DNA from 3 places in the Enterobacter sp. ECC_219_Taxon_10 genome. Region 2 is predicted to be linked to each of the others. Evidence: predicted binding sites of a transcription regulator. Region 2 holds the regulator's gene; each other region holds the start of a gene.

The links. The regulator CRP, encoded in region 2, controls carbon source genes, mostly activating them, when cyclic AMP is high. The targets are predictions, from matches to a motif close to ATGTGANNNNNNTCACAT.
Region 1: a site for CRP is predicted at 1,485-1,502, ahead of ydfZ (putative selenium delivery protein YdfZ). Genes of this name have one in related genera too.
Region 3: a site for CRP is predicted at 3,735-3,752, ahead of udp (uridine phosphorylase). Genes of this name have one in related genera too.

The regions. Positions count from the first base shown of each region.
Region 1 is NZ_CM178005.1:2,249,906-2,254,770, reverse strand. It holds gene ydfG (bifunctional NADP-dependent 3-hydroxy acid dehydrogenase/3-hydroxypropionate dehydrogenase YdfG) at 1-70, shown strand, start outside; gene AC4ICF_RS10820 (GntR family transcriptional regulator) at 162-848, shown strand; gene AC4ICF_RS10815 (universal stress protein) at 882-1,313, opposite strand; gene ydfZ (putative selenium delivery protein YdfZ) at 1,602-1,805, shown strand; gene AC4ICF_RS10805 (mannitol dehydrogenase family protein) at 1,849-3,312, opposite strand; gene AC4ICF_RS10800 (MFS transporter) at 3,531-4,865, opposite strand, start outside.
Region 2 is NZ_CM178005.1:4,476,434-4,481,298, forward strand. It holds gene AC4ICF_RS21415 (hydrolase) at 64-1,086, shown strand; gene AC4ICF_RS21420 (YheU family protein) at 1,083-1,301, shown strand; gene AC4ICF_RS21425 (phosphoribulokinase) at 1,332-2,201, shown strand; gene AC4ICF_RS21430 (OsmC family protein) at 2,268-2,672, opposite strand; gene crp (cAMP-activated global transcriptional regulator CRP) at 2,984-3,616, shown strand; gene AC4ICF_RS21440 (YccS/YhfK family putative transporter) at 3,674-4,865, shown strand, end outside.
Region 3 is NZ_CM178005.1:4,682,548-4,687,412, forward strand. It holds gene ubiJ (ubiquinone biosynthesis protein UbiJ) at 1-417, opposite strand, end outside; gene ubiE (bifunctional demethylmenaquinone methyltransferase/2-methoxy-6-polyprenyl-1,4-benzoquinol methylase UbiE) at 431-1,186, opposite strand; gene rmuC (DNA recombination protein RmuC) at 1,253-2,710, opposite strand; gene udp (uridine phosphorylase) at 2,850-3,611, opposite strand; gene AC4ICF_RS22270 (dienelactone hydrolase family protein) at 3,867-4,673, shown strand; gene metE (5-methyltetrahydropteroyltriglutamate--homocysteine S-methyltransferase) at 4,722-4,865, opposite strand, start outside.

The DNA of each region.
Region 1 (4,865 bases), 2.2 Mb from region 2:
CAACATCAATACCGTAGAGATGATGCCGGTCAGCCAGAGTTTTGCCGGACTTAGCGTCCATCGTGGTTAAATATGCCCTTCCCGGCCTGCGGGCCGGGTCTGTTTCGGGTTGTAAAAGAATGGTAGTATGTTCAGGCTAACTCTCTGAGAACTGACAACTCATGGCCGCTGAATCGCAACTCAATCCCACCCAGCCCGTAAACCAGCAAATCTATCGCATTTTGCGACGTGATATTGTCCATTGCCTGATCCCGCCGGGTACGCCGCTTTCTGAAAAAGAGGTCTCCGTGCGTTTTGACGTGTCCCGCCAGCCGGTGCGTGAAGCGTTTATTAAGCTTGCTGAGAACGGACTGATTCAGATCCGCCCGCAGCGCGGCAGCTACGTGAACAAAATTTCACTCTCTCAGGTGCGCAACGGCTGTTTCGTCCGCCAGGCGATTGAATGCGCGGTGGTGCGCCGTGCTGCAACGCTTATTAATGACAACCAGTGTTACCTGCTGGAGCAAAACCTGCATCAGCAGCGCATTGCGATTGACCGTAAGCAGCTCAACGATTTCTTCCAGCTTGATGACGAGTTTCACCAGAAGCTGGCGCAAATTGCGGACTGCCAGCTGGCCTGGGATACCATCGAGAACATCAAGGCCACCATTGACCGGGTGCGCTATATGAGCCTCGATCACGTCTCCCCGCCGGAAATGCTGCTCCGACAGCATCACGATATTTTCAGCGCGCTGGAAAAACGCGACCCGGACGGCGTGGAAAAAGCGATGACGCTGCATCTGCAGGAGATCGGCGAATCCGTGCAGCTTATTCGTCAGGAAAATAGCGAGTGGTTTAGCGAAGAGTGATATTTGCCGCCCCATTCGCGGGCGGCGTTGTGATTAGCGAACGACTAACACCGGGATGGTGGCGTAGCGCAGAATAGATTCTGCATTTGATCCCAGCAGATGGGTAGTGATGCCCGGATTTTTCGACCCGATGACAATCACGTCATATTCCCCCTCTTTGCTCAGTCTGATAATTTCATCGCGGACGTTACCAAAACGAACCAGAGAGTGAATATTCTCCGCAGAGATATCGAACAGTCTTTTTAACGCGTTCATTTTCTTCGCGGATTCCGCGGTCATATACTCTTCAAACTTTTTAATATCGGCGTTGAATCCTCGCAGCAGAGACCGGCTGCTGGCTGGCAGAATATTGACCAGGGTAATCGACGCGCCCTCAGCCTTCGCGAGGTTAGCCGCGTGGCGAACCGCTTTGTCGCTCAGATCCATTTCAAACACGTCAACAGGCATCAAAATCTTCTTATACATAAGCCTGACTCCTCATTCCGATGAAGGGTTATTTCCTGTACCCAGAATGGCATCGGGAATATAAACCAATCCTCAACACTTCCTCTTCGAAACTATAAACAAATGAAAATAACGGTCTGCTTTGTAAATTGCCGTCGTTAACCGTCAGCACCCCACGGAATAAAGAAAAAAGTGTGAGTTTGATCAAAAACAAAAACATGGCTGGCAGACAGGCGTATTTATAGTGCCCCGTGAACGGCAAAAGCTGTAATAGCGCCGTAACGGATAGTTTAGAGAGGAGAAAATACCATGTTGACATACGACCGTAACCGCAATGCAATCACCACCGGCAGCCGCGTCATGATTAGCGGCACCGGCAAAACCGGCGTGATTAAGGCAATCCACAGCGACGGGCTCGATTCCGCGCAGGTGCGCCGTGGCAAAACGGTGGAAGTGGAAGGATGTGAAGGTAAGTTCGAACCAATTGAACTGATTCGTCTGGGTATGCACTAAATTGTGCGCCAACATGCCGCCGCGAACGGCGGCATGTGTTGAATTACAGATGTGACACGCACTCCGCAACCGTGTTCTTTGCCCCCTTCTGCAGCAGCGTCAGATATGCGCTCATCACGGCGTCTGTGAAGGCTTTTTCTCGCGGCAGCTCTTTCCCAAAAATGGACTCAATGCCGAGCAGCGCGTTAACCCGGTTTTCCCCTTCGGCACTCCCTTTCACCGCCGCCTGAATCACCGCCAGCTGCGGGTCACTCACATCGATGGCATTACCCTGCTCGTCAACGCCGCCGACATAGCGCATCCACCCTGCCACGCCCAGCGCCAGGAGTGGGAAAGGCGTCTGGTGCACCAGGTGCCAGCGTACGGAGTCCAGCATACGCTGCGGAAGCTTCTGGCTGCCGTCCATCGCAATTTGCCAGGTGCGGTGACGCAGGGCCGGGTTGCTGTAACGGGCAATCAGCAGGTCGGCGTAGCGTTCTAAATCGACGCTCTTCACTTTCAGGGTCGGCGCCTGCTCGTTGAGCATCAGCGCGTGCGCGGCGACGCGGTAGCTCTCATCTTCCATACAGTCGTTGATATGCTGGTATCCGGCCAGATAGCCCAGGTACGCCAGGAACGAGTGGCTGCCATTGAGCATGCGCAGCTTCATCTCTTCAAACGGGATCACGTCTGAAACCAGCTCGGCGCCCGCTTTTTCCCACTCGGGGCGCCCTGCCACAAAGTTATCTTCGATCACCCACTGGCGGAACGGTTCACAGGCCACCGCCGCCGGATCGCGCACGCCGGTCAGCTTTTCGATTTTATCCAGCGTATCGGGAGTAACCGCCGGCACGATACGATCCACCATGGTTGACGGGAAGGTGACGTTAGCCTCGATCCAGTCCGCCAGCTCGCCGTCTACCGCCCGGGCGTACGCGCAGGTCACGTTGCGCATCACGTGGCCGTTCTCCGGCATGTTGTCGCAGGACATCACGCTAAACGCAGGCAGACCCGCCGCTTTGCGACGCGCCAGCGCTTCCACCACCACCCCGGGCGCGGATTTCGGCTGGTGCGGGTTTTGCAGGTCGGCGACGATAAACGGGTGATCGAGCATCAGTTGCCCCGTCGCCGGCGAGTGGCAGTACCCCTTCTCGGTGATGGTCAGCGAAACAATCGCCACCTGAGGTTCACACATCGCTGCCAGCACGCTCTCCAGGCCGTCAACCTGCGCGTGCAGTGCCTTTTTGACTACGCCAACCACGCGGGAGGTCCAGGCATCGGCAGACATTTCCGCCACGGTGTAGAGATTATCCTGCGCGTTCAGATCGGCAATCTGCTGCTCGCCACCAATCAGGTTAACCTCACAGTAGCCCCAGTCGCTGCTGTGTTCAGCCGCGAGGATATCGGCATACACCGCCTGATGCGCGCGGTGAAATGCGCCGAAGCCTAAATGTACAATGCGTGCTTTAAGACTGTCGCGATCGTACTGTGGCAGCGTCGCGTTGGCCTGTAATAAGGTGTTTTCCATGATTAAGACTCGCTAATTAGAAAGCTGTGGATCGCTGCCGCTCCTTCTGAAGCGGCAGCGCCTGCTGACTACACCAACTAGAATGGCAGTTGGGGTAAAAATAACTGCCATCAACCATACTGATACTGCCGTTTGAGATTTTGATTTATATTAACTTTTGCTCATGTGGTGTGACATAAATAAAAAGTTGTGTGATAAGTCACGCAAGATATAAACCACTAGCGTCGCGTGGAGATCGCACCGTAGCCCACGCTCGCTTTTGGCGCGGCCTCCGCTGCATCTTCCGCCGCGCTCAAATCGCGGTCGCGTACTTCCGGCATCAGGAACGCCGAGACGAGGCCGATTGCGGAATAGGCCACCAGCATGGCAACGATCGGCCACCAGGAGCCGGTCATGTTGCAGAAGATCCCCGCCAGTACCGGACCAAAGCCCACCGCTACCAGCCCGCCCGCTTCTTTAGAGATAGCCATGCGGGTAAAGCGATTCCGCGAGCCAAACATCTCCGCCATGGTGATATTTTCCAGCGCAAACAGCCCCAGCACGGCGAAATTATGGATAACGATGATCGAGAGCATGATTGTCCCCGGCGCATAGCTTTTATCGACGATAATCGACAGCATCGGGTAGGCCAGAATAATGGCGGAGATATTGAGGATAATGTACGGCAGCCTGCGCCCCACTTTATCGGAAAGCCAGCCCAGCAGCGGGATGGAGATAAACCCGAGAATGGAGCTTATCATCAGCGCATCGGTGGGAATCGCTTTATCGAACAGCAGCGTCTGGACCAGATAACCCGCGAGGAATGTCTGGATCAGCCCCGAGTTGCCCGCCTGACCGAAACGCAGGCCGGTCGCCAGCCAGAAGGATTTACTTTTCACCATTGAACCCAGAGAGGTGTCCGGCTGCACGGTTTCTGCATCGTTTACTTTCTCAAAGACCGGGCTCTCCTTGAGGTTCATTCGCAGCCAGATGGCAAAGACCATCACCACGACGCTGGCGAGGAACGGCACGCGCCAGCCCCAGGCGAGCAGCTGTTCACGGTCAAGGGCAAAGAACATGATGGCCCAGATCGCCGTTGCGCTCAGCGTTCCGCAGTTTGTACCCATCGCCACCAGCGAGGAGATGATGCCGCGCTTCCCCTTTGGCGCATACTCCGCCAGCATGGTCCCTGCCCCGGAGATCTCTGCCCCGGCGCCCAGCCCCTGAATAATACGCAGCGTCACCAGCAGAACGGGCGCAAAAATGCCGATTTGCGCGTAGGTCGGTAGCACGCCAATCAGCGTGGTGCAGATCCCCATCATGGTGATGGTAATGAACAGCACCTTCTTACGACCAATGCTGTCGCCCATTCTGCCAAAGATAAAAGCCCCGACGATGCGCGCAATATAGCCAGCGCCGTAGGTGCCCATCGCGAGGATCAGCGCCATCGCGGCGGACTGTTCCGGGAAGAAGATCTCATGGAAGACCAGTGCGGCGCCCAGCGAGTAGAGCTGGAAATCCATAAACTCCAGGGCGGTGCCCAGCCAGCCGGAGACGGCGGCTTTTACCAGATC
Region 2 (4,865 bases):
AGGCTAAACGGGGTACAATTCGGAAAGTATCGTAAATTTCCGACAAGAATCAGCATCGCGCTTATGACCCAAATCATTCCTTCAGACTTCGACATTGCGGCCGAAGACAGCACCGAGTTCGTGCCCCTGCGCGGCGTGGCCAATCCCCATTTGCAGACCATGCTGCCGCGGCTGATCCGCCGCAAGGTTCAGTTCACTCCGCACTGGCAGCGGCTTGACCTGCCAGACGGTGATTTTCTGGATCTCGCCTGGAGCGAAGCGCCGGAACAGGCGCGTCATAAGCCCCGTCTGGTGGTCTTTCACGGTCTCGAGGGGAGCCTGCACAGCCCGTATGCACATGGGTTAATTGAGGCAGCAAAAGCGCGCGGCTGGCTCGGCGTGGTGATGCATTTTCGCGGCTGTAGCGGCGAGCCGAACCGGCAGAAACGCATTTATCACTCGGGTGAAACCGAAGACGGAACGTGGTTTTTACACTGGCTGCGGGACAACTTTGGCACCGTGCCAACGGCCGCCGTGGGCTATTCGCTGGGCGGAAATATGCTCGCCTGCCTGCTGGCCAAAGAGGGCGACAGCGTACCGCTGAATGCTGCAGTGATTGTTTCCGCGCCGTTTATGCTGGAGCAGTGCAGCTACCATATGGATAAAGGCTTTTCCCGCGTCTATCAGCGCTACCTGCTTAACCTGCTGAAGGCCAACGCGGCGCGTAAGCTCAAGGCCTACCCGGATACCCTGCCGGTAAGCCTGCGCCAGCTGAAAAAGGTGCGTCGTATTCGCGAGTTCGACGATCTGATCACTGCGAAAATCCACGGCTTCGCCGATGCAATTGACTATTATCGTCAGTGCAGCGCCATGCCGCTGCTCAGCAAAATCACGCAGCCGACGCTGATCATTCACGCCAAGGATGACCCGTTTATGGATCACCATTCGATCCCCGCGCAGGAATTCCTGCCCGACAACGTTCACTATCAGTTAACTGAACATGGCGGCCACGTTGGGTTTATCGGCGGCACGCTGCGCCGCCCGAAAATGTGGCTGGAGGCGCGTATTCCTGACTGGCTTACTCCTTACCTGGACGGTGCAAAATGATCATTCCCTGGCAAGATCTGGCTCCCGAAACGCTCGATAATCTGATTGAAAGCTTTGTATTACGCGAAGGCACCGATTATGGTGAACATGAGCGTTCGCTTGAGCAAAAGGTCAACGATGTTAAACGCCAGCTGAAAAGCGGCGACGTGGTGCTGGTGTGGTCAGAACTGCATGAGACGGTCAATATCATGCCCCGCAACGCGTTTCACGGCTGATCTTCCAACCTTTTCAGTCAGGGAGTTGCTATGTCTGCCAGACATCCCATTATTGCCGTTACGGGGTCGAGTGGTGCGGGAACCACCACCACCAGCCTCGCTTTTCGCAAGATTTTCGCCCAGCTGAATCTCCGTTCGGCGGAGGTCGAAGGCGACAGCTTTCACCGCTATACGCGCCCGGAGATGGACATGGCGATCCGCAAGGCGCGCGATCTGGGTAAACACATCAGCTACTTCGGCCCGGAAGCCAATGATTTCGGTCTGCTGGAGCAAACCTTCCGCGAATACGGGCAGAGCGGTACCGGGCAGTCCCGCAAGTATCTTCACACCTACGATGAAGCCGTACCCTGGAACCAGGTACCGGGCACCTTTACCCCCTGGCAACCGCTGCCGGAACCCACCGATGTATTATTTTATGAAGGATTGCACGGCGGCGTGGTTACGCCTCAGCACGACGTGGCGCGCCACGTGGATCTTCTGGTCGGGGTGGTCCCTATCGTTAACCTGGAGTGGATCCAGAAGCTAACGCGTGACATGAGCGAGCGCGGCCATTCGCGCGAGGCGGTGATGGACTCCGTGGTGCGCTCCATGGAAGACTACATCAATTACCTCACGCCACAGTTCTCCCGCACCCACATTAACTTCCAGCGCGTGCCGACGGTGGACACCTCCAATCCGTTCGCGGCGAAAAGCATCCCGTCGCTGGACGAGAGCTTTGTGGTGATCCACTTCCGCAATCTTGAAGGCATTGATTACCCCTGGCTGCTGGCGATGCTGCAGGGCTCGTTTATTTCGCACATGAATACGTTAGTGGTGCCGGGTGGAAAAATGGGGCTGGCAATGGAGCTCATCATGACGCCGCTGGTTCAGCGGTTGATGGAAGGGAAGCAGATCGCGTAAACATGTTCCCTCTCCCCGTGGGAGAGGGTTAGGGTGAGGGCATCAACACGCACGATGCCCCGTGAATCACACCTCAATCACTTCATACGAATGCGTAATTTTTACCGCTTTCTCCAGCATTAGCGCCACAGAGCAGTATTTCTCCGCAGACAGGTCCACCGCGCGTGAAACCGCCGCGTCTTTCAGCGCTTTCCCGGTGACAACAAAGTGCAGATTTATGTGGGTGAACAGGCGTGGCGCCTCTTCGCGACGTTCTGAGGTGAGTTTAACCTCGCAATCCGTTACGTCATGACGACCTTTTTGCAGAATCGACACCACGTCAATCGCACTGCATCCACCTGCCGCCATCAGCACCATTTCCATTGGGCTCGGCGCTTTATCGCCGGAGTTACCATCCATCAAAATCTGGTGTCCTGACGCGGACTCCCCCAGGAACGTTAAACCTTCAACCCACTTCACGCGCGCTTGCATATTCATTAACTCCAACGTTGCATTTTTGGTGACAGATTACGCGTGCGTTACATTTCTCGCAATGGAAGGCGACCTGCATCATGCTGAAGCGAGACACCAGGAGACACGCGGCGAAAGCTATGCTAAAACACTCAGGATGCTACAGTAATACATTGACGTTACACATGTATGCAGAGGACATCAAACTTTACTGGCTGCGAAACGTTACGACAGCCGACTTCCCAGGGTATGGGTAAGAATTCGATTGCAACCCCAGAGTCCGGATGCATCTGATGACTCTGGTGACAGCTTATAACAGAGGATAACAGCGCATGGTGCTTGGCAAACCGCAAACAGACCCGACTCTCGAATGGTTCTTGTCTCATTGCCACATTCATAAGTACCCATCGAAGAGCACGCTGATTCACCAGGGTGAAAAAGCGGAAACGTTGTATTACATCGTCAAAGGCTCGGTGGCAGTGCTGATCAAAGATGAGGAAGGGAAAGAGATGATCCTTTCTTATCTGAACCAGGGCGATTTTATCGGTGAACTGGGCCTGTTTGAAGAAGGCCAGGAACGTAGCGCCTGGGTTCGTGCAAAGACAGCATGTGAAGTGGCTGAAATTTCTTACAAGAAATTCCGTCAGCTGATTCAGGTAAACCCTGACATCCTGATGCGTCTTTCTTCCCAGATGGCGCGCCGTCTGCAGGTGACGTCAGAGAAAGTGGGTAACCTCGCCTTCCTGGACGTGACCGGCCGTATCGCGCAAACCCTGCTGAACCTGGCGAAACAGCCAGACGCTATGACCCACCCGGACGGCATGCAAATTAAAATTACCCGTCAGGAAATTGGTCAGATCGTCGGTTGCTCCCGTGAAACAGTGGGCCGTATTCTGAAAATGCTGGAAGATCAAAACCTGATCTCCGCCCACGGTAAAACCATCGTGGTTTACGGAACCCGTTAATCCTGCTTAAACGGCGTGCCATCGCGAGGTGTCACGCCGTTTTTGTCTCTTTTCCCCATGTGGCGCAGGCTGATCTATCACCCGGAAGTTAACTACGCACTGCGACAAACGCTGGTGTTGTGTCTTCCCGTGGCCGTGGGCCTGCTCCTGGGTCATCTTCAGCAGGGCCTGCTGTTTTCCCTCGTGCCCGCCTGCTGCAACATTGCCGGTCTGGACACGCCGCATAAGCGCTTTTTCAAACGCCTGATTATCGGCGGCTGCCTGTTTGCAGGCTGTAGCCTCGCGGTGCAGCTGTTACTGGCTCGCGATATTCCCCTGCCGCTGATCCTGACCGTGCTGGCGATGACCCTCGGCGTCACGGCGGAAATCAGCTCGCTGCACGCTCGCCTGCTTCCAGCGTCACTCATTGCGGCCATCTTTACCCTGAGCCTCGCCGGGAATATGCCCGTGTGGGAGCCGCTGCTGATCTACGCCCTCGGCACGCTGTGGTACGGGCTGTTTAACTGGTTCTGGTTCTGGCTATGGCGAGAGCAGCCGCTGCGAGAATCTCTGAGCCTGCTCTACGTGCAGCTTGCGGATTACTGCGAAGCCAAATACACCCTGCTCACCCAGCATACCGATCCGGAAAAATCCTTACCGCCGCTGCTGACGCGCCAGCAAAAAGTGGTGGATTTGATAAGCCAGTGCTATCAGCAGCTGCATATGCTCGCCGCAAACAAGAACCACGAGTACAAACGGCTGCTGCGTACCTTCCAGGTGGGGCTGGACCTTCAGGAGCATATCTCCGTTAGCCTTCATCACCCGCAGGAGGTGCAAAAGCTGGTTGAGCGCAGCCATGCCGAAGCGGTGATTCGCTGGAACGCGCAGACCGTCTCCGCGCGCCTGCGGGTGCTGGCTGACGATATACTTTATCACCGCTACCCCACGCGCTTTAACATGGACAAACAGCTCGGCGCGCTGGAGAAAATTGCCCGTCAGCACCCGGAAAATCCGGTCGGCCAGTTTGCCGCCTGGCACTTCAGCCGCATCGCCCGCGTGCTGCGCACCCAGCGACCGCTTTATCCCCGCGACCTGATGGCGGATAAACAAAAACGTCTGCCGCTGCTGCCGGCGCTCAAAAGCTATCTTTCTCTTAAATCGTCCGCCCTGCGCAACGCCGCACGAATTAGCGTCATGCTCAGTATCGCCAGCCTGATGGGCATGGCGCTGCACCTGCCGAAACCCTACTGGATCTTAATGACCGTGCTGT
Region 3 (4,865 bases), 210 kb from region 2:
AATAACTTTCCCGATCCCTTCAGCGGCGATGTCACCAATAAAAGGCGCCAGCAGCTCTGCCGGATCGAATTCAGCCAGATCGCTGAGCGCAACAAAGTTCTGCACGACCTGGATGTCACCTTCTACTTCCAGCTCACCGCTGCGGATAAGCGCCGTTAATTGCTGGCGATCGCGCAATTTTGGCAGCACGCTCATATGGGTAATGACCGAGCAATCAGCCTCGCCTTCCCACTCACCCAGAACGTCAAGCTGGCGTTCGCTGAAGACCAGCACGAGCGGCGTCGAGAACTCTTTTAATACAATGCGCAGTACCTTCCCGTTTAGCCGCTGACGTGCGGCTTTCAGCGCCGGAGCGCGATACAGGAAGGCATTCAGCACATTCTCGATGCCTGCGGTGACTAAGGGTTTAAAGGGCACGGGACACCTCCACTCAGAATTTGTAACCGCGATGCAGCGCGACGACACCCGCCGTCATGTTGAAGTATTCAACGTTCTCAAATTCTGCATCCTGCATCATGGCTTTTAAGGTGTCCTGATCCGGGTGCATGCGAATTGATTCCGCCAGATAGCGATAGCTTTCCGCGTCGTTTGCCACCAGCTCGCCAATACGCGGCAGCACGTGGAAGGAATAGGCGTCGTAAGCTTTGCTCAGCGGGTCGATAATCGGTTTAGAGAACTCGAGCACCAGCAGGCGTCCACCCGGCTTCAGCACACGGTACATGGAGCGCAGCGCTTTTTCTTTATCGGTGACGTTACGCAGACCGAAGGAAATAGTGATGCAGTCAAAGGTATTGTCCGGGAACGGCAGCGCTTCGGCGTTGGCCTGCACGTATTCCACGTTACCCACCACGCCGATGTTACGCAGCTTTTCGCGTCCCATTTTAAGCATGGAGTCATTAATATCAGCCAGTACAACGCGACCGGTTTCACCCACCAGACGGGAGAATTTCGCCGTCAGATCGCCCGTACCGCCAGCCAGATCGAGAACCGTTTGTCCACGACGCACACCGCTGCAGTCAATGGTGAAGCGCTTCCACAAGCGATGAATGCCGAACGACATCAAGTCATTCATCACATCGTACTTCGCCGCCACGGAATGAAATACGTGGGCCACCATGTCAGCTTTCTGCGCTTTGGCTACTGTCTGAAAGCCAAAGTGCGTCGTGTCTTGTGAATCGTCAACCATCTCAGAGCCTGCTAATCAGTCAAATGTTCGTGAAGTGTAACAGATTGGGCGCAATTGCCCTACGATTCAACCACCGCGAAAGAAACGCGCCGGCTGTTCATCTGGCGATAAACCCGCCGCTAAATCGTTGTCCTGGCTGAGGGTATTTTGTTCATCCCTGCCCTCACGCAGACGGAACTCTTCGTCCTGCGCTGTCGCCTGTTCGACCAATTCCGGATTAATCTCGCGTTTAACCTCCACCCCCAGGCTGCGGAATGCTTCAGCCTGCGCAAGCAGGTTGCCACGCCCCGAGGAGAGCTTTTTCATTGCCTGGCGGTAGTTATCCTGCGCACGGTCCAGGCTTTGCCCGACGGAAGACATATCGTCCACGAACAGACGCATTTTGTCGTACAGCTTGCTGGCGCGATCGGCAATCTGCTGGGCATTGCGGCTCTGGTGCTCATAGCGCCACAGGTTGGCAATGGTCCGCAAGGCCACTAACAGCGTGGTGGGGCTGACCAGCATAATGTTATTTTTCAGCGCTTCAGTGATAAGCTCAGGCTGTCTGTCGAGCGCCAGCAAAAACGCGGGTTCGACCGGGATAAACATCAGCACGTAGTCCAGCGAGCGCAGCCCCGGCAGCTGCTGATAATCCTTTCTGCCCAGCAGGCGAATATGGTTACGCACGGAAGCAATGTGCTCCTGCAGCGCCGATTCGCGCGTGTAGTCATCTTCGGCATTGAAGTAACGCTCATAAGCCACCAGCGTCATTTTGGCGTCAATGACCACATCTTTGCCCTGTGGCAGCCGCACAATCACATCCGGCTGCATGCGCGAGTGGGCGTCGTTTTCGATACTTACCTGCGTTTCGTATTCATATCCTTCCCGCAGGCCGGAGGCTTCCAGCACGCGGGTAAGTACCACTTCCCCCCAGTTACCCTGAGTTTTGTTATCGCCTTTCAGCGCCCGCGTCAGGTTGACCGCCTCCTGTGCCATCTGCGCATTCAGCTGCTGAAGATTGCGAATCTCATGGGCCAGCGTGTGGCGCTCGCGGGCTTCCTGACCAAAGCTGTCCTGCACCTGACGGCGAAAGCCGTCCAGCTGTTCGCGCAGCGGCGTCAGGAGGCTGTTCAGGCTCTGGCGATTCTGTTCGTCAACGCGGCGGTTGCTGTGCTCGAAAATGCGGTTAGCGAGGTTCTCAAACTGCTCGCTGAGGCGCTGCTCGCTGTTAATCATCTGGCGGATTTTGTCTTCGGCGTGCAACTGAGTGGACTCAAGGCGGGTAGTCACTTCGCGGAGATCGGCCTCCAGCGAGGTGTTGATATCACGCAGGTTACGCAGTTCGTTATTGAGCAGCTCGCACTCGTCGCGCCAGTGGTCGCTCAGCGCAACCTGTTGTTTTGCCGCGCTAAGCTCGGCGACGATCTCTTCCCGCTCAGCCAGCTGCTCGGCTTTCTGCTGCGCGTGCTGGTAACTGGAAATCAGCCAGCCTATCCCTACGCCCGCCAGCGCAATCACCGCATAAATCAGGATTGAGATATCCACAATGCCCCCTGCATCAACGTATTACCCGCACAAAATAAGATTGTGCTGTATAAACGTCCAGTTTGAAAGGGTTTTCCTGCGAGGCGCTACGCAAAAAATAAAGGCCGAACGCGTCGGCCTTTTATCTCAGAGAGGAGAACTAGATCAGGCGGCGAGCCGCTTCAACCACGATTTTCACCGCATGACTTTCGGTCTGCTTCATGGTTTCGGCGTTCGGGATCTCCTGCTGGGTACGGTTGACGATAACGCCCGCCACCATACCGGCACGCAGACCCTGGCTTGCGCACATGGTCAGCAGCGTTGCGGATTCCATTTCGTAGTTCATCACGCCCATAGACTGCCACTCTTCCATTGAGCCTTTGAAGCGGCTTACAACGCGGCCAGAGAAGGTGTCGTAACGCTCCTGGCCCGGGTAGAAGGTATCGGAAGAGGCGGTTACGCCCACGTGAGTGGTTGCGCCCACGGATTTCGCCGCTTCAACCAGCGCGGTGGTGCACTCGAAATCAGCCACTGCCGGGAATTCCATCGGCGCAAAGTGCAGGCTCGCGCCGTCCAGACGCACGGACGCGGTCGTCACCAGCACGTCGCCGACGTTGATGTGCGGCTGAATAGCGCCGGTGGTACCGATACGCAGGAAAGTACGAATGCCCAGTTGCGCCAGCTCTTCAACCGCAATCGAGGTAGACGGGCCACCGATACCGGTAGAGCACACAATCACCGCTTTGCCATCCAGCTCTGCGCGCCAGGTGGTGAATTCACGATGGGCAGCCAGCTTGACCGGCTTATCCATCAGCGCGGCGATCTTTTCCACACGCTCCGGATCGCCAGGGACGATAGCGAGCGTAGCCCCTTGTAAATCGTTTTTAGTGAGGCCGAGATGAAAAACATCAGACTTAGACATAGGTGACTCCTCTGTGGGTCGGTTAGTCAGAAGAAGTAAAACGGTACTTTACAGAAGCAGTAAGCATATTTTCGTGACGAACCTCACCATGAATGAAAATGATTACATTGAATTTCCATAAAAAAGTGATTTACATCACATTAACAAGTTATATCGCCAGGTGCTGCACAAAAGATAGACCGTTTAAGGCACTGTGAGTTGTTAACCTGGTGTCTATATTTACCTTTGCGCTAACTCATTGGTACGGAGAATGCCATGACTGAAAAAATCGGTTTTGCACCTGCTGCGGCCCCACATGCTTCAACCATCGTGTCGACGCCAGAAGCGGCAATTACCGCGGGTGAGACCTCCATTCCCTCGCAGGGGGAGAATATGCCTGCTTATCACGCACGGCCAAAATCGGCAGACGGCCCGCTGCCCATCGTGATTGTGATTCAGGAGATATTTGGTGTTCACGAACACATTCGCGACCTCTGCCGCCGGCTGGCGCTGGAAGGGTATCTGGCCGTTGCGCCAGAGCTCTACTTCCGTCAGGGCGATCCGAACGACTACAGCGATATTCCAACATTGCTCAGCAACCTGGTCAGCAAAGTCCCGGACGCGCAGGTGCTGGCCGATCTCGATCACGTCGCCAGCTGGGCGGCGCGCAACGGCGGCGATCCGCATCGTCTGCTGGTCACCGGTTTCTGCTGGGGCGGACGCATTAGCTGGCTGTATGCCGCGCATAACCCGCAGCTCAAAGCCGCTGTCGCCTGGTACGGCAAACTGGTGGGTGAAAAAACGCTGAATTCACCGAAACATCCCGTGGATATCGCCACCGAGTTAAATGCCCCCGTGTTAGGGCTTTACGGTGGACAGGACACCGGTATTTCGCTGGATTCGGTAGAGACCATGCGCCATGCGCTCCGTGCGGCCAATGCGAAGGCGGAGATCGTGGTGTATCCGGATGCCGGGCATGCGTTTAACGCGGATTATCGTCCGAGCTATCACGCTGAATCGGCTAAAGATGGCTGGCAGCGGATGCTGGCGTGGTTTAGCCAGTACGGCGGTAAGAAGGCGTAATAACAAAAAAGCCCGGTGGCGGCTACGCCTTACCGGGCAATCCAGCACCTACGCCTGACGCAAATTCTGTGCCGCCTTCACCATGTTGGCGAGCGCCGCGCGCGTCTCTGGCCAGCCGCGAGTTTTCAGTCCGCAGTCCGGGTTCACCCACAGGCGCTCTGCAGGGATGCGCTGGGCCGCTTTTTTCAGCAG